DNA from 2 places in the Subdoligranulum sp. APC924/74 genome. Region 2 is predicted to be linked to the other one. Evidence: riboswitches for the same ligand, from Rfam matches in the RefSeq annotation. Region 2 holds a riboswitch; the other holds the start of a gene.
The links. Region 2 has a riboswitch for thiamine pyrophosphate ahead of thiE (thiamine phosphate synthase). Riboswitches for the same ligand answer to the same signal wherever they lie in the genome.
Positions count from the first base shown of each region.

Region 1: linked by a shared signal. The riboswitch ahead of thiT (energy-coupled thiamine transporter ThiT) and the one ahead of thiE (thiamine phosphate synthase) in region 2 are both predicted to bind thiamine pyrophosphate.

Region 1 is NZ_PSQF01000079.1:4,543-12,305, reverse strand. It holds gene C4885_RS13075 (DUF3810 domain-containing protein) at 1-668, opposite strand, end outside; gene C4885_RS13070 (1,4-alpha-glucan branching enzyme) at 1,164-2,876, shown strand; TPP riboswitch at 2,923-3,037, shown strand; gene thiT (energy-coupled thiamine transporter ThiT) at 3,123-3,686, shown strand; gene C4885_RS13055 (PTS transporter subunit EIIC) at 4,288-5,772, shown strand; gene C4885_RS13050 (PTS transporter subunit EIIB) at 5,989-6,471, shown strand; gene nagB (glucosamine-6-phosphate deaminase) at 6,651-7,382, shown strand; gene nagA (N-acetylglucosamine-6-phosphate deacetylase) at 7,432-7,763, shown strand, end outside.
Region 2 is NZ_PSQF01000098.1:168-7,930, reverse strand. It holds gene C4885_RS14000 (pyridoxal phosphate-dependent aminotransferase) at 1-1,058, shown strand, start outside; gene thiM (hydroxyethylthiazole kinase) at 1,293-2,069, opposite strand; gene thiW (energy coupling factor transporter S component ThiW) at 2,086-2,604, opposite strand; TPP riboswitch at 2,910-3,011, opposite strand; TPP riboswitch at 3,078-3,181, shown strand; gene thiE (thiamine phosphate synthase) at 3,247-3,879, shown strand; gene thiD (bifunctional hydroxymethylpyrimidine kinase/phosphomethylpyrimidine kinase) at 4,016-4,828, shown strand; gene cytX (putative hydroxymethylpyrimidine transporter CytX) at 4,825-6,000, shown strand; gene C4885_RS16550 (hypothetical protein) at 6,210-6,527, opposite strand; gene C4885_RS13970 (nucleoid-associated protein) at 6,663-7,667, shown strand.

The DNA.
Region 1 (7,763 bases), on a different contig from region 2:
AGGTAGCCGGTAAAGCCTGCCGCGCTCATCAGCTTGGAATAAAACGCCGGTTTGGGGCTGCGGTGCGGCCCGGCCAAAAAGGGATATTCCGCCACAATGCCGTCATACACATGGCCGGTGTTCAGCAAAATTTTCTCCTTGCTCACGGCGAACAGACCGGTTTCGTCCCGTGGGACGGTATCAGCGGCGGCGTTCACCTGCTCGGCAAACCACACGGTGGTGGCGGCCAGCTGTTCCACGCTCAGGGCCGGGGCCTGCATGTTGGCCTGCGCGGCAAAGCTGGGTGCATAATACTGGGTGCCCCACAAAGCGCACACCCCGGCATAGATCCACACCGCCGCGGTGCCCACATGCAGCACCCAGGCGGCAAAGCCTGCCTGTTTGCGGTGCATAGCCCGCACAATGCGCTGCACCAGCCGAACCAGGCAGATCAGAATGGCCGCCGTGGCAGCCAGCTCACAAAAGCTGAAGGGTAGCGGCTCCACCAGCGCAGAAGCAAACCGCTTGACCGGCATGGAAACATACTCCACCCACCACTGCATGGCCGCGGCACTGCGGCGTGCGGCCCAGAACACACCCAGCGCCGCCGCCCCGCCGCCCAGCAGGGCCAGCCCGGCTTTGTGGGCGCGGCCAAATGCACGCACGGCGGCTGATACTTTTTTCTGCATCTTGTTTTCCCCTATTTATCGCAACTTTTATCTCATAATTTTTCTAAGGTGTATCTGGTGTATCTGAAAACAAAGAAAATGACGGATATTTCGCAAACACAAGCAGGATGTAAGGCAAAGAGCCGCAGGAATCCTTTGTGGATTTCAAGACCTTTTAAGGCAATACCGCATAATTCTAAGTGCCGATACGGCGAGCGAGGTGCGGCAGATGCTAAGCCAAAAGCGCAGATAATACTGGATGTATTATCGAGCATTTTGGCAACGCAGATGCCGTTCCGCAGCCGCCGGAGCGGTGCTTAAGCCGTAAGGCGGGAATTATGCGGTACTGCCTTAACACAAAATCCCGCCATATTTGTAGAAATAGACGATATTTTCGACGTTTCAGACACACCATTTTATTATACGGGCCGCCCCCTGTTTGCGCAAGGGCCGTGCCTATGTTATAATAAGTTTATTTAACACACGTTCAATTTTGCAGGGTAAGGGGGCAGAGCGATGCGGCCGGATGTGGAAGAGTTTTTCTGCGGCATCAGCTTTGACGCTTACCGCCTGCTGGGTTCCCACCCGGCGGGGCCGGGGCGCGGCTGGCTGTTTACCCTGTGGGCGCCGCACGCCCGCCGCGTGCAGCTGCTGGGTGACTGGAACGGCTGGGATCTCTATTCCGCCGCCGAGCTCACCTTTTGTGAGGACGGCCTGTGGCGCGGGCGGGTGCCCCAGGCGCAGCTTGGGCAGCTGTACAAGTATAACATTCAGGGGCCGGACGGCAGCTGGCAGCTGCGGGCAGACCCGTTTGCCTTTGCGTTTGAAGCTCTGCCCGGCACGGCTTCCCGCCTGGCGGAGCCGAATTACCCGTTCGCCGCTCCCTTGCTGCGCGGTGCCCGCCGGGATGCTCCCGTTCTGATTTACGAACTGCACGCCGCCAGCTGGCACCGCCATTGGGACGGCCGCTATTACACCGGGCCGGAGCTGGCAAAAAGTCTGGTACCCTATCTTGTGGAGCACCACTACACCCATGTGGAGTTTTTGCCGCTGGCAGAATACCCGTTTGACGGCAGCTGGGGCTACCAGGGGTGCGGGTATTTTGCCCCCACCCAGCGCATTGGCGGGTTTGCAGGCTTTGCCGCGCTGGTGGATGCCCTGCACGCCGCAGGCATTGCCGTGCTGATGGATTTTGTGCCGGTCCATTTTGCGCCGGATGCCGACCGCCTGGCCTGTTTTGACGGTGCGCCTTTATTTGAATCCGGCCCCAGCGACTGGGGCAGCCTGAACTTTGATCTGGCCAGCCCGCCGGTGCGCAGCTTTCTGCTCAGTTCGGCGGCGTTCTGGCTGCAGGTGTGCCGGTGCGACGGCCTGCGGGTGGATGCCATCGGCAACGCGCTGTACCACTGCCCCAACGGCTGGCAGGCAGCAGAGTTTTTCAAAACGCTGACAGCCGGGCTGCACGCGCGGTTCCCCGGCTGCATGCTGGTGGCAGAGGACAGCGCCGGTTCCATGAACGCCACCTCCGATACCGCCAGCGGCGGGCTGGGCTTTGACTATGTGTGGGAGATCGGCTGGACACAGGATACGCTGGCCTATTTTGCCGCGCCGTTCGGCGGGCGCAGCGCTCTGTTCCGGCAGTTGTGCGGCAGCTTTGGCCCCTTTGGCACGGTGCAGGGCATCAACGCGCTGAGCCACGATGAAAACCACCCCGCCAGCATTTTCACCCGCCTGTATGGCAATGTAGAAGAAAAGCTGGCCCAGATGCGGCTGCTGCTGTTATTACAGGCCGCCCGCCCCGGCAAAAGCCTGCTGTTTGCGGGGGTGGAGTTCGGCCAGCCGGATGCCTTTACCGATGGCCGGGAGCCGAACTGGGCTATGCTGGCGGACGCCGGGCACCGCGCCCTGGCTGATTACAGTAAGGCGCTGAATGCTTTCTGCCTGGCACACCCGGCGCTGTATGCGCCCCAAAGCTTTGCCTGGACCGCGCAGGATGCAAGCACCGGCGTGCTGGGCTTTACGTTGCAGGCCGGCTGTGAAACACTTTTGTGCGCCCTGAACACCGGCACACAGGCTGTACAGGGGTTTGGGCTAAAGCCGGGCTGGGGCAGCTGTGCCCTGCCGCTGTTTGCCGCGGGCTGGGTGGATAATGCTCCCCGCCCCATTGCCAACGGATGGCTGGCGCTGGACCTTGCACCGTTAAGCGGCGGAATTTGGCAGATCGAGTAGTTTTCCGCCTTGACAAATCGGCATTTCCTGCTATACTGGGAACCGGACATAAGAACAGGGGCGCTGGAGGGCATCTCCGGCTGAGATCAAAGCAACTGTGTTTTGAGCACCCTATACCTGATCCGGGTAATGCCGGCGTAGGAAGTTTTGCTGTGGTTATATACTGCTCACAACGCTTTTGGCGCCCGCTGTACCTGCGGGCGCTTTTCTTGTTTTTATGTACTATTTTTCAGGAGTGGTATGTATATGTCATCCTCTTACACCAAAACGCGCATTATGGTAGAATGCGCCCTGATGATTGCGCTGGGCACCATCCTGGCCAACATCAAAATCTATGAGCTGCCCAACGGCGGCTCCATCACGCTGTTCAGCATGGTGCCGTTCATTCTGGTATCCTTCCGCCACGGGGTCAAGTGGGGCCTGTTCACCGGCTTTGTGAACAGCCTGCTGCAGATGCTGCTGGGCTTTTATGCGCCCCCGGCGCCCGGCCTGCTGCCTTTGGTGGGCATGATCCTGCTGGATTATGTGCTGGCCTTCTCCTTTCTGGGGCTTGCCTGCGTGTTTGCCAAGCCGTTCAAAAACAAGCTGGTCGGCGTGGCCGTGGGCTCCGCCGCCGTGTGCGTGCTGCGTTTCCTGTGCAGCTTTTTGTCCGGCGTGCTGATCTGGGGCAACCTGAGCGATGGTCTGCCCGCGTGGATCTACAGCCTGACTTACAACGGCTCCTACATGCTGCCGGAAGGTATTATGACCACCATTGCCGTGGTGCTGCTGTACAAGGCTGCGCCCCAGCTGTTCAGCGCCAACAACTGATTTTGCCATTTTCAACTCCGTTTGCCTGGGGTGCCGTTTTTACGGCGTCCCAGGATTTTTTATTTCCTTTTTTCTTGATTTGCCCGTACCTGCTGCACAAAAGTTTTACCATGGCAGACATCACATTTTCCGCCCCGCCCGCCAGCCGCACCGCACGTTTTTTGCCCTGCACCAGCAGCTGCCCGTTTCAGCTGCTAACTATTACAGAAATGCGTTTTTGTACAGTTTTTTCAAATGTATTTTTGTTGCAATATTTTAGCAAAAAACGCTCACTTTATGTTATCTTTATCTATCTCTTTGTTTCGTTAAAGCGCCGGGGCACCTGTCTTTCTTTCAAGTTTCGGTCAAAATGCGTTATATTTTTAGCAATATAACCAAAGTCACCTTTGTTTTTTCGGCATTGTGCTATTTTGACAAAATACATTTGCAATTTATTGAAAATATGTTAAAATAGATTTAACAGATTGTTACACCGCAAACAATGTTCCTATTTACCACTGCATGAACGGGAATTTTGCTAACCAGAGCGGTTTTGCAATCCCCACCGGGGGCATTAGCTTCACCCCGGCAAAATACGTCCGTATTAGGAGGAATGTATCTTATGATGAAATGGCTGCAAAAGCTCGGCAAGGCGTTGATGCTGCCCGTTGCCGCGCTGCCCGTCTGTGGTATTCTGATGGGTATTGGCTACGCTCTGGCTCCCGCCGTTATGGGTGCTGAAGGTCCTACTACCGGTGCTGCTTACACGGTCGGCTTCCTGCTGGTCAAGGCTGGCGGCGCTCTGATCGATAACATGGCTTGGCTGTTCGCCATCGGCGCAGCTGTCGGCCTGGCAGACGACCATGACGGCACCGCTGGTCTGGCTGGTCTGGTCAGCTTTTTGATGATGCAGCAGCTGCTCAGCCCCGGTGTTGTGGGCACCATCCGCGCTGCTGTTGGTTCCACCCTGGAAGAAGGCACCGTTGATTACATTGCTTTCAGCAAGATCGCCGGCAACTCCTTCATCGGCATCCTGGCTGCTGTCATCGGCGCCACCTGCTACAACAAGTTCAAGAGCACCAAGCTGCCTGACTGGCTGGCATTCTTCAGCGGCAAGCGCAGCGTTGCTATCATGACCGCTTTGGTTTCCATCGTGACTTCTGTTATCCTGCTGTTCGTCTGGCCCGTTATCTTCGGCATTCTGGTTGCTCTGGGCAACGGCATTGCCGGCTTGAGCGGCATCGGCGCAGGTATCTATGCTTTCCTGAACCGTCTGCTCATCCCCACCGGCCTGCACCACGCTTTGAACAACGTGTTCTGGTTTGACACCATCGGCCTGGGCGACCTGAAACACTTCTGGGCTGGCGAGACCAGTGCTGACGTGGGCTGGGACCTTGGCATGTACATGTCCGGCTTCTTCCCCTGCATGATGTTCGGTATCCCCGGCGCTGCACTGGCTATGGTCCGCACCGCAAAGAACAAGAAGGCTGCTATCGGTCTGGTTGTTTCCGCCGCTATCTGCGCTTTCGTCTGCGGCGTTACCGAGCCGTTTGAGTTCGGCTTCATGTTCCTGTGCTTCCCCCTGTATGTTGTTTATGCTGCTCTGTACGGCATTTTCACCATCATCACCTACTACTCCGGTTTCCGCGCTGGCTTCTGCTTCTCCGCAGGCGCAACGGACCTGGTTTTCTCCGCTTCCCTGCCCGCAGCTGCCAAGACTTGGATGATCATTCCTCTGGGCATTGCCGCTTTTCTTGTGTTCTACTTTGTCTTCTACTTCGCTATCACCAAGTTTGACCTCAAGACCCCCGGCCGTGAGGACGACGATGTGGAAGAAAGCGAAAAGAACATCAAGCTTTCCAACAACAACTACACTGCGATTGCTACCGGTGTTCTGGCTGCTGTCGGCGGCAAGGAGAACATTACCGGTGCTGACTACTGCGCAACCCGCCTGCGCCTTGAAGTGAAAGATTCTTCCGCTGTGAATGAAAAGGCTGTCAAGGCTGCCGGTGCTGCCGGTGTCATCCGCCCGTCCAAGACTTCCTGCCAGGTTGTCATCGGGCCTCAGGTTCAGTTCGTGTTCGATGAACTGAAGAAGATGCTGTAATTTAAGTAACAGCAAGGGCAAGGGTTCTGGTTCCTTTGTTCCACGCCGCAGGCTGGCCGCCATGGCCCTGCCTGCGGCTTTTTTGTTTTGGTGGGCAAAAGCTGGCGTTTAACTCTTTCTTTTCTTGCTTGATTATGTTAAAATCAGAACTATAAATGCCTCCTGCGGGTTTGCCGCAGCGGCAAAAATACACTACCCAAGGAGGTACTTTGTAACATGAACTCATTCCAACGCATCTGCCGGTCGCCTGCTTTTTTGGTGCTGGCCCTGATTTTGTGCGCCGCCGTGATTGCCGGCGGCGTTGCCCTTGCCCCCGCCGCCCCCAAGGTTTGGATCGTGATCCCCGTGCTGCTGGCTGTGGCCGCGGTTATCTGCTTCTTTGTGGCGCGCTCCACCAGCAAGGCCGCGCTGCAAAAAAAGAAAGAGGCGGAAAACGAGGGTGTGGTAAAAGCCGACCTTGACCATGCCGGCATTGCCGCCAACATTCTGGCTGCGCTGGGCGGTAAGGCCAATGTGCAAAAAGCCAGCTGCTGCGCCACACGGCTGCGCTTCCAGCTGAAAGACGGTGCTAAGGTGGACGAAAAGGCACTCAAATCCGCCGGAGCTTCCGGTGTGATCCGCTCCACCCCCACGGCCTGCCAGGTCATTCTTGGCACGCAGGTCCGCTTTGTTTACGAAGAACTGCAAAAGCTGCTGTAAGGCAGCGTTCCCCATCCTGGTTCCGGCTTCCGGAGCCAGGATTTTTTGTTATATTTTCCTAAAATATTTCTTTGTTTTTTCTCTCTTTTTTCTACAATCTCTAGTTTCTTTGTGGTGTTTGTGCTATACTATAGGTAATGGCTGTCCGCGCACAAAAAAAGAATAAGGAGATGTTCCCCATGAAAATTATTCGTGCAAAAGATTATTATGATATGTCCCGCAAAGCGGCCAATATCATCTCGGCACAGGTCATCATGAAGCCCAACTGCGTGCTGGGCCTGGCAACCGGCGGCACCCCCGTTGGCACCTACAAACAGCTGGTTGAATGGTACAACAAGGGCGACCTTGATTTTGCGGAAGTAAACACCGTCAACCTGGACGAATACCGCGGTCTGCCCCGCGAGCATCCCGAAAGCTACTGGTCCTTCATGCACCGTAACCTGTTTGACCTGGTCAACATCCGCCCCGAAGCCATCCATATGCCTGCCGGCACCAACATGGATGCTGCTGCCGAGTGCTCCCACTATGATGAAATCATCCAGCATCTGGGCGGCGTGGATCTGCAGCTGCTGGGCATTGGCCACGATGGCCACATTGGCTTTAACGAGCCGGGTGCCGCTTTTGAGCTTGGCACCCACTGTGTCCACCTGACCAAAGAGACCATTGAGGCCAACAAGCGCTTCTTTGACAACAACGAAGATCTGGTCCCGAAAGAAGCCTACACCATGGGCATCAAAACCATCATGCAGGCCCGCAAGGTTCTGATGGTTGCCAACGGCGTTGGCAAGGCTGACATCATTAAGAAAGCTTTCTTCGGCCCCGTCACGCCGGAAGTTCCCGCTTCCATCCTGCAGATGCACCCGGATTTCACCCTGGTGCTGGATGCCGAAGCTGCTTCCAAGCTGGACTAAGCGTATCGCTCAAGCCCTTACTGCATAACTGATAAGAGGAAATTTCTCAATGATTATCAAAAATGCAAAAATTTATACGCCGGAACATACCTTCAAAACAGGGGATCTGACCATCCGGGATGGCCGCATTGCCTTTGGTGCGCCCCCGCTGGAGGGCGAGGAAGTTCTGGATGCCAACGGTGCCTATGCTCTGCCCGGTTTGGTGGATATTCATTTCCACGGTGCTGTCGGGCATGATTTCTGCGATGCCGATGAAGCCGGCTTGCAGGCCATTGCCGATTTTGAGGCCAGCAAAGGCGTGTTGGCCATCTGCCCCGCCACCATGACGTTCAGCGAGGAGATTTTGAACGGCATTATGGATGTGGCCGCCGCCCACAAGAA
Region 2 (7,763 bases):
TCGGTACCCCGGACTTTGAGCCGATGCCGCACATCAAGCAGGCATTGTGCGATGCCGCCATGGTGAGCGAAAACTGGAAGTATTCCCTGCGGGACCTGCCGGAACTGCTGAATACCGTGTGCGCTTATTACAAGCGCCGCTTTGATGTGGACGGCATAACCCCGGACCAGATCATGAGCTTTAACGGCAGCCAGGACGGCATGGGCCACATGGGCCTTGCCCTGCTGAACGACGGCGATGTGGTGCTGCTGCCGGACCCCTGCTACCCGGTGTTCATTACCGGCGTCAAGCTGGGCGGCGGTGTGCCGTACTACTATCATCTGACCAAAGAGCATAACTTCCTGCCCAATGTGAAGGAGATCCCCGACGATGTGGCTGATAAGGCCAAGATGATGATCGTATCCCTGCCGGCCAACCCGGTGGGCAGCGTGGGCAGCCCGGAGCTGTACCAGGAAATCGTGGATTTCTGCAATGCACATAAGATTCTGCTCATCCATGATAACGCCTACAGCGATATCATCTTTGATGGTGCCGTGGGCCACAGCATCTTCAACATTCCCGGCGCCGAGACCTGCGCAGTCGAGTTCTTCTCCCTGAGCAAGAGCTTCAACGTGACCGGCGCGCGCATCAGCTTTTTGGTGGGCCGCCGCGATGTGATTGCCGCATGCAAGAAGCTGCACACCCAGATCGATTTCGGCAAGTTCATCCCGGAGCAGAAAGCCGCCATTGCCGCTATGACAGGCCCGCTGGAGCCCATCAAGGCCCAGTGTGCCGAATACCAGCGCCGCCGCGACGCCCTGTGCGGGGGCTTCCGCTCCATCGGCTGGGATGTGCCGGACAGCCATGGCTCCATGTTCGTCTGGGCACCGGTCCCGCAGGGGCACGGCACCAGCATGGAGTTCTGCATGGAAATGATTGAAAAAGCCGGCGTGATCTGCACCCCCGGCTCCAGCTTTGGTCCGTCCGGTGAAGGCTACGTCCGTTTTGCCCTGACCCTGCCGGTGGAAAAAATCACCGAAGCCGTCCAGGCTGTCAAGAACAGCGGCCTGATTGGGTAAAGCAGGCAAACGGGGAAGTAATACATAAAATATAGAGCAATATAGAGCAAGGCCCGATACCGTGCGGTGAGATTCACCCCGGTATCGGGCCTTGCTGATTTTTGTTTGTGTTAGGGCAGGGGAGCAGCGGGGTCAGTGACCCCGCCCCTACAAAGAAGGCAATGGTTTTATCAGTCACTAGCAGGGTACGGGGGGAAAAAACGCACTTGTACAACTAAGTTGCCACCATAAAAATTATTCCCCGGCAAATACTTCATCCGTCATGCTGCCCGCCGCGTCAAACAGCGCCACGCGGAAGCTGCCCGCCCCGGCGGCATGGTCCTCAGCCTGCTCGGCGCAGGATTTCCAGAACCGTGCGGCCTGCACGGCAGCGGTAAAGGCATCCCCCGGCTGTACGGCGGCAAACGCCCCACACAAAACGGAAAGCATACACCCGGCCCCCGTCACGGTGCGCATCCGGTCGCTGCCGCCGCGCACGGTGCAGAGCTGCTGACCATCGGCAATCAGGTCCTCGGTGCCGGAAAGCAGCACCACACACCCCAGCTTTTGCGCCAACGCTGCGGCCAGCCCGGCGGGCGCTTTGGGGGCGGTCAGACTGTCTACCCCGTGCTCGCTGCCGCCAAGGCCCAGCAGGGCGGCGGCCTCCCCGGCGTTCACCCGCACAATGGCGGGCTGCACCTGCTGCAAAAGGCTCTGGATGTTTGCCAGCCGCCAGGGGCTTGCGCCCACGCCCACCGGGTCCAGCACGACAGGGATGCTGCGGCGGTTTGCCGTGGCACCGGCGGTGCGGGCGGCGGTGAACTTGGCTTCGTCCGGGGTGCCGGTGTTCAGCACAACGGCGCTGGCCAAAGCGGCAATGTCGGCCATTTCCTGCGGGGCCTGGGCCATGATGGGGCTTGCCCCGATGGCTAGCGCCAGGTTGGCGCAGTCGTTGGCAGAAACAATGTTGGAAATGCAGTGCAGAAGCGGGTGCTGCGCCCGGATGGCAGCCAGCGGTGCGGATACGGACATAAATACAAACCTCGTGTTACTTGTTCAGGGCGTTCTGCATGGATTTCAGGGTGCCGTTCTTTTCCAGTGCAAACAGGATGATGCCGGCAATGATGGAACCACCCACGGTGGAAACCAGGAACGGCACAATGTAGGCATAGAACGCAATGTCACCGGCGGCCTTGCCCATAAACAAGATGGCAACCGGCCATGCCAGCAAACCGCCGATGATGCCGGTGCCGAACACCTCACCAATCAAAGTGGGCAGAAGCTTGTGGGTTTTGTGGTAGACAATGCCGCACAGCAAAGCGCCGCACATGCTGCCGGGGAACGCCATCAGGCTGCCAAGGCCCAGCAGGTTGCGCAGCAGGCTGGCCACAAATGCGGCACCAACGCCGTACCAGGGCCCCAGCAGAACGGCGCACAGTACATTGACCATGTGCTGCACCGGCGCGCACTTGCTGCCAAATACAGGGAAAGAAAACATGCTGCCAACAACAGCAACGGCACACAGAACACCGGCCAGAGCCAGCTTTTTGGTATTGGACTTTTTCATATCGAGTACTCCTTTTTCAATATAACAAAAAAGCGGAAGGCTGCCGCAGGCATCTGCCGTCAGCCGCCTTGTACGGGCGCAGCGGGCAAACACTTCTCCCCGCTGTTCGGTCGAAGCTTGCTGGCTTCCTCTCACGCCGGAACACGGCTTCCCATCGCTGAATCACAAAGCTCCGGGCGCTCCCCCGCAGCTTCGGGCACAATGCCTGTTTTCCTTCCTTTCCCCTAAGGCGGCCCAACGGGTCGGCCCTGATATGATACAAAAAAGCAGGGGCCCAACGCGGAGCCCCTGCAAAAAAGACAAAACAAAACAGTTGAAAGTCTTCCTACGGTGGCATGGTCCACATCAGGTATTAAGGGTCGAAGCAGCGCTTCCTCTCAGCCAAAAAGGCTCCCCTGATTTCGTTACCCATCATAAACACTTACGGGAATTTTGTCAAGGTCTTGTTTTTATCCGCAAAAAGGGGTATGATAGTACCCGTTATGGGGAGCCACTATGGCTGAGAGGGAACAATCGGTTCCGACCCGATGAACCTGATGTGGGTAATGCCAACGTAGGGAGAATGCAACATTCGTGTACAAAACGGGTGCGCCTTTTTCCGGCGCGCCCGTTTTTGTTTTGCCTTTTTTGGAGGTTTTGTTTATGAAAGTTCTGCCGCAGCAGCTGCGCCTGTACGCTGTGACCGACCGCACCTGGCTGAACGGCCGCCGCCTTGCCGATGTAGTGGCCCAGGCCATTGACGGCGGGGCAACCTTTGTGCAGCTGCGGGAAAAATGCCTGGACGAACACGACCTGCTGGCCGAAGCCGAGGAACTGTCCGCCCTGTGCCACTTCCGTCATGTGCCGTTTGTGATTGATGATAATGTCGAGATTGCTTTGGCAGCCGGGGCGGACGGCGTGCATGTGGGCCAGAGCGATATGGCCGCTAAGCGCGCCCGCGCCCTGCTGGGGTCGGATAAGATTTTGGGCGTATCGGCCCATAACGCTGCCGAAGCGCTGGCCGCCCAGGCCGACGGCGCGGACTACCTTGGCTGCGGCGCGGCCTTTGTGACCGGCACCAAGCTGGACGCCCACCCTGTTACTGCTGAAACCATGCGCGCGGTAACGGCGGCGGTCAACATCCCCGTTGTAGCCATCGGCGGCATTGACGCCGCCAACCTGCTGCAGCTGCAGGGCAGGGGGCTGGCCGGTGTGGCCGTTGTCAGCGCCATTTTTGCCCAGGCCGACCCCTGCGCTGCCAGCCGGGAACTGTACCGCCTGGCCGGGCAGTTATAATATGACCTTGCAGCTTTGGGGTGTTCGATACATCCTATCGCTGTTGGTGCGCTGTGCATTGGGGGCACCACCTTGCACGGCGGATATTTTTACCTGATGCTGAACCACGCCCGATACGGGCAACAGGAGGAAAAACATGAGAACAGCATTGACAATCGCTGGCAGTGACTCCAGCGGCGGCGCCGGAATTCAGGCCGACATCAAAACCATGACGATGAACGGCGTGTTTGCCATGAGCGCCATCACCGCCCTGACCGCCCAGAACACCACTGGGGTGACCGGCATCCTGAATTCAACGCCGGAATTTTTAGCGCAGCAGCTGGATGCCGTGTTTACGGATATCTACCCGGATGCTGTCAAGATCGGTATGGTCAGCTCTCAGGAGCTGATCCGCGTGATCGCCCAAAAGCTGCGGCAGTACGGCGCAAAGCATATCGTGGTGGACCCCGTGATGGTGGCAACCTCCGGCGCAGCCCTGCTGGAACCGGACGCAGTTACCGCGCTGGAAACTGAGCTTTTGCCCCTGGCGGAAGTCATTACCCCCAACATCCCCGAAGCGGAGATCCTGTGCGGCCACAGCATTAAGACGGCTGCCGATATGGAAAACGCCGCTAAAGAGATCAGCCAGAAATTTGGCTGCAATGTGCTGTGCAAGGGCGGGCATAACCTGAACGATGCCAACGACCTGCTGGTGCTGACCGATGGCAGCGCCGCCTGGTTCAACGGCCAGCGCATTGATAACCCCAACACCCACGGCACCGGCTGCACCCTGTCCAGCGCCATTGCCTCCAACCTGGCAAAGGGCTATGATCTGGAAACCGCTGTGCGCCGCGCCAAGGCGTATATTTCCGGCGCATTGGCCGCCATGCTGGACCTGGGCCATGGCTCCGGCCCCATGAACCACGCCTTTGCATTGGATAACGAGTGGAGCAAGGAGGCCGAAGCATGAAAAAGACTTCTGTATTCCAAAACAGCCTGATCTGGTTCGGCGCTGGTGTTTCCATTGCTGAGATCCTGACCGGCACTTACTTTGCCCCCCTCGGCATGGCCAAGGGCTTTGCCGCAATCCTGCTGGGCCATCTGATCGGCTGCACCATGATGTTCTTTGCCGGTCTCATCGGCGGGCGCACCGGGCTTTCCGCCATGGAAACCTCCAAGCTCAGCTTTGGCAAAAAAGGCAGCCTGTGGTTTGCCGCCCTCAACGTGCTGCAGCTGGTCGGCTGGACAGCCATCATGATTTATGACGGCGCGCTGGCGGCAAACGGCATTGCCGGTGTGGGTGCCTGGCTGTGGTGCCTTGTTATCGGCGCATTGATCCTGGTCTGGATTCTGATCGGCCTGACCGACTTGGGCCGCATCAACCAGGTGGTTATGGTGTTGCTGTTCGTGCTGACCCTTGTCATGTGCAAGGTCATCTTCTTTGGCGGCAACGGTATCATGACCGCGCAGGATGATTCCCTCAGCTTTGGCGCTGCCGTGGAGCTGGCCGTTGCCATGCCGCTGTCCTGGCTGCCGCTCATCAGCGATTACACCCGCGAAGCCGAAAAGCCCTTTGCCGCTACCCTGGCCAGCACTGTTACTTACGGTGTTGTTTCCTGCTGGATGTACCTCATTGGCATGGGCGCTGCCATCTATACCGGCCAGAGCGATATCGCCCAGATCCTGCTGCAGGCTGGCCTTGGAGTGGTCGGCCTGCTGATCGTGGTGTTCTCTACCGTCACCACCACCTTCCTGGATGCTTGGAGCGCCGGTATCTCTGCCGAGACCATCGCCCCCAAGTTCAAGGGCAAGCAGGTCGCTTTGATCGTGACCGTCATTGGCACCGTGGGCGCGATTATTTTCCCCATGGATGATATCACCGATTTCCTGTACCTCATCGGCTCTGTGTTTGCCCCGATGATCGCCGTGCAGATTGCCGATGCTTTTATCCTGCATTCGGATGTTTCCGCCAAGGAGCTTTCCGCTTCCCGCATGATCATCTGGCTGGTGGGCTTTGTGATCTACCGCATCTTGATGAACATTGACTTTGTGCTGGGCAATACCCTGCCGGATATGCTCATCACCATGTTCATCACCGTGGTGTGGGGGCTGTGCGTGGAAAAGAACAAGAGCAAGGCATAAAATAAGAAATCCCCATAAAATGCAAAAGCAGAGCTGTCAAAAGCTCTGCTTTTTTCGTATACACGCCAAATGGTATTTTATCCCTGTAGGGCGGGATGCCCTCATCCCGCCGCAGAGAAACCTTGCCGATTGTGATAAAAGCCGCAAATGATTTGTAGGGGACGATGCTAGCATCGTCCCGCTGCCGGGCCTTGCCGCAAACCCTGCACTCAATAAATCGCTTCCTCCCTCCAATGTGCCAGGCGGTGCACCGTTTCGTCATCCTCCACCCAGCCCTCCACGGGGCTGGCGGCGGCGTTGGGGGCGTAACTCTGCATCACGCCGGGGCTGCGCCCGGCCAGGTATTCCCGCGCGTTTTTCTGGCGGGCGGGCACCGGCGGCTGGCCGCAGCAGTCCGGCTTGGCGGGCTCGGCCTGCTTGGGTGTGTGGGCGGGCTGTTTGCGCAGGTCAATAATGCTGTTGGCGGTGTTCTGCTGCGTTTGGCCGCGGGCGGTGCCATCCGCCTGATGGGTGATACGGGTACTCATTCTGCATCCCTTCTTTCTACCCATCATGATTCCCGCCGCTATGGTCCCTTATGCGGGAAGGCAAAAATTGCCCTGTCCAACTTCGGCAAAATATGCTATACTGATAGTCCAATTCAAACCAAAGGAGCTGCCCCCATGGATGTCAAAATCAATCAGGTCATTTTACATATTCTGGATGCCGGCGCATCGGAACCGGTGCTTTCGGACCGGCCGATGGAGCTGGATGCTGACCTTTATGAATATTTTTCCGTCTGCATTGAAAAGGCATTTGCCAGCGATGACAGCAAAAACTGCCGCTTTCTGCCGGATTCCCCCTTTTTGCAGGAGATGCAGCACAACGATGACTTTATTGACCTTTCGCGCCGTATTGCGGGTGTGATTTTTGAACAGCTGCTGCAATATCAGGGCATCCCCTCCGGTGACCTGGCCGTGGTGGACTGCGCTGCGGATGGTGTGCCGTTTTATGCGGTGCTTAAACTGAACTACCGCCCCGGCTTTACCCATGTAACCAACGTGATGGGCAACGGCCAGTGCAGCACCATTGCGCCGCAGCGCACCCTGCTGCCTGGCAACAGCAAGGCGGACGAAGCCGCGCTGATCGACCGCGCCAACCTGACCATTCGCCTGATTGAAAAAAAGGTGGCGCTGGACGATAAAAAAGACTTTTACCTTTCCACAAAAGTGTTTGCCTGCACCCAGGCCATGCCGGAAAAGGCCAAGCTGAAAGCCGTATGCGAAACCGCTGTGGCCGCCGTGCAGCAGGCCTACCCGGAGCCGGAACAGCTGGACGATGTGCCGCCCTTTGACGGCGGCACCGAAACCGCCGTGGAGCTGCTGGTACGCAACCAGGCGGTGGATAACACCATCTCGGTGGAGGATGTGCGCACCCGCATGGAGGAGCAGTATCCCCTTGCCGTGCCCGCTTTTGAGCAGGCGCTGGCAGATTCCGGCGTGGAGCGCAACGACCGGGTCACGGTCAGCCCGTCCCGCATCAAAAAGCTGGAAAGCCGCAGCTTTAAGACCGAATCCGGTATTGAGATCAAGATCCCCGCGGAACTGTGCAACAGCGACGATGCAGTGGAGTTCATCCACAGCGCAACGGGCGGGCTTTCGCTGCTGATCAAGGACGTTTTGGTGTAAAACTGGCAAATATATTGCCTTTTGAGGGCCGCCCGGTATAGGGCGGCTCTTTTGGTATAGAACAGTAAAAAACAATTTATTTTAATGGAATTTTCC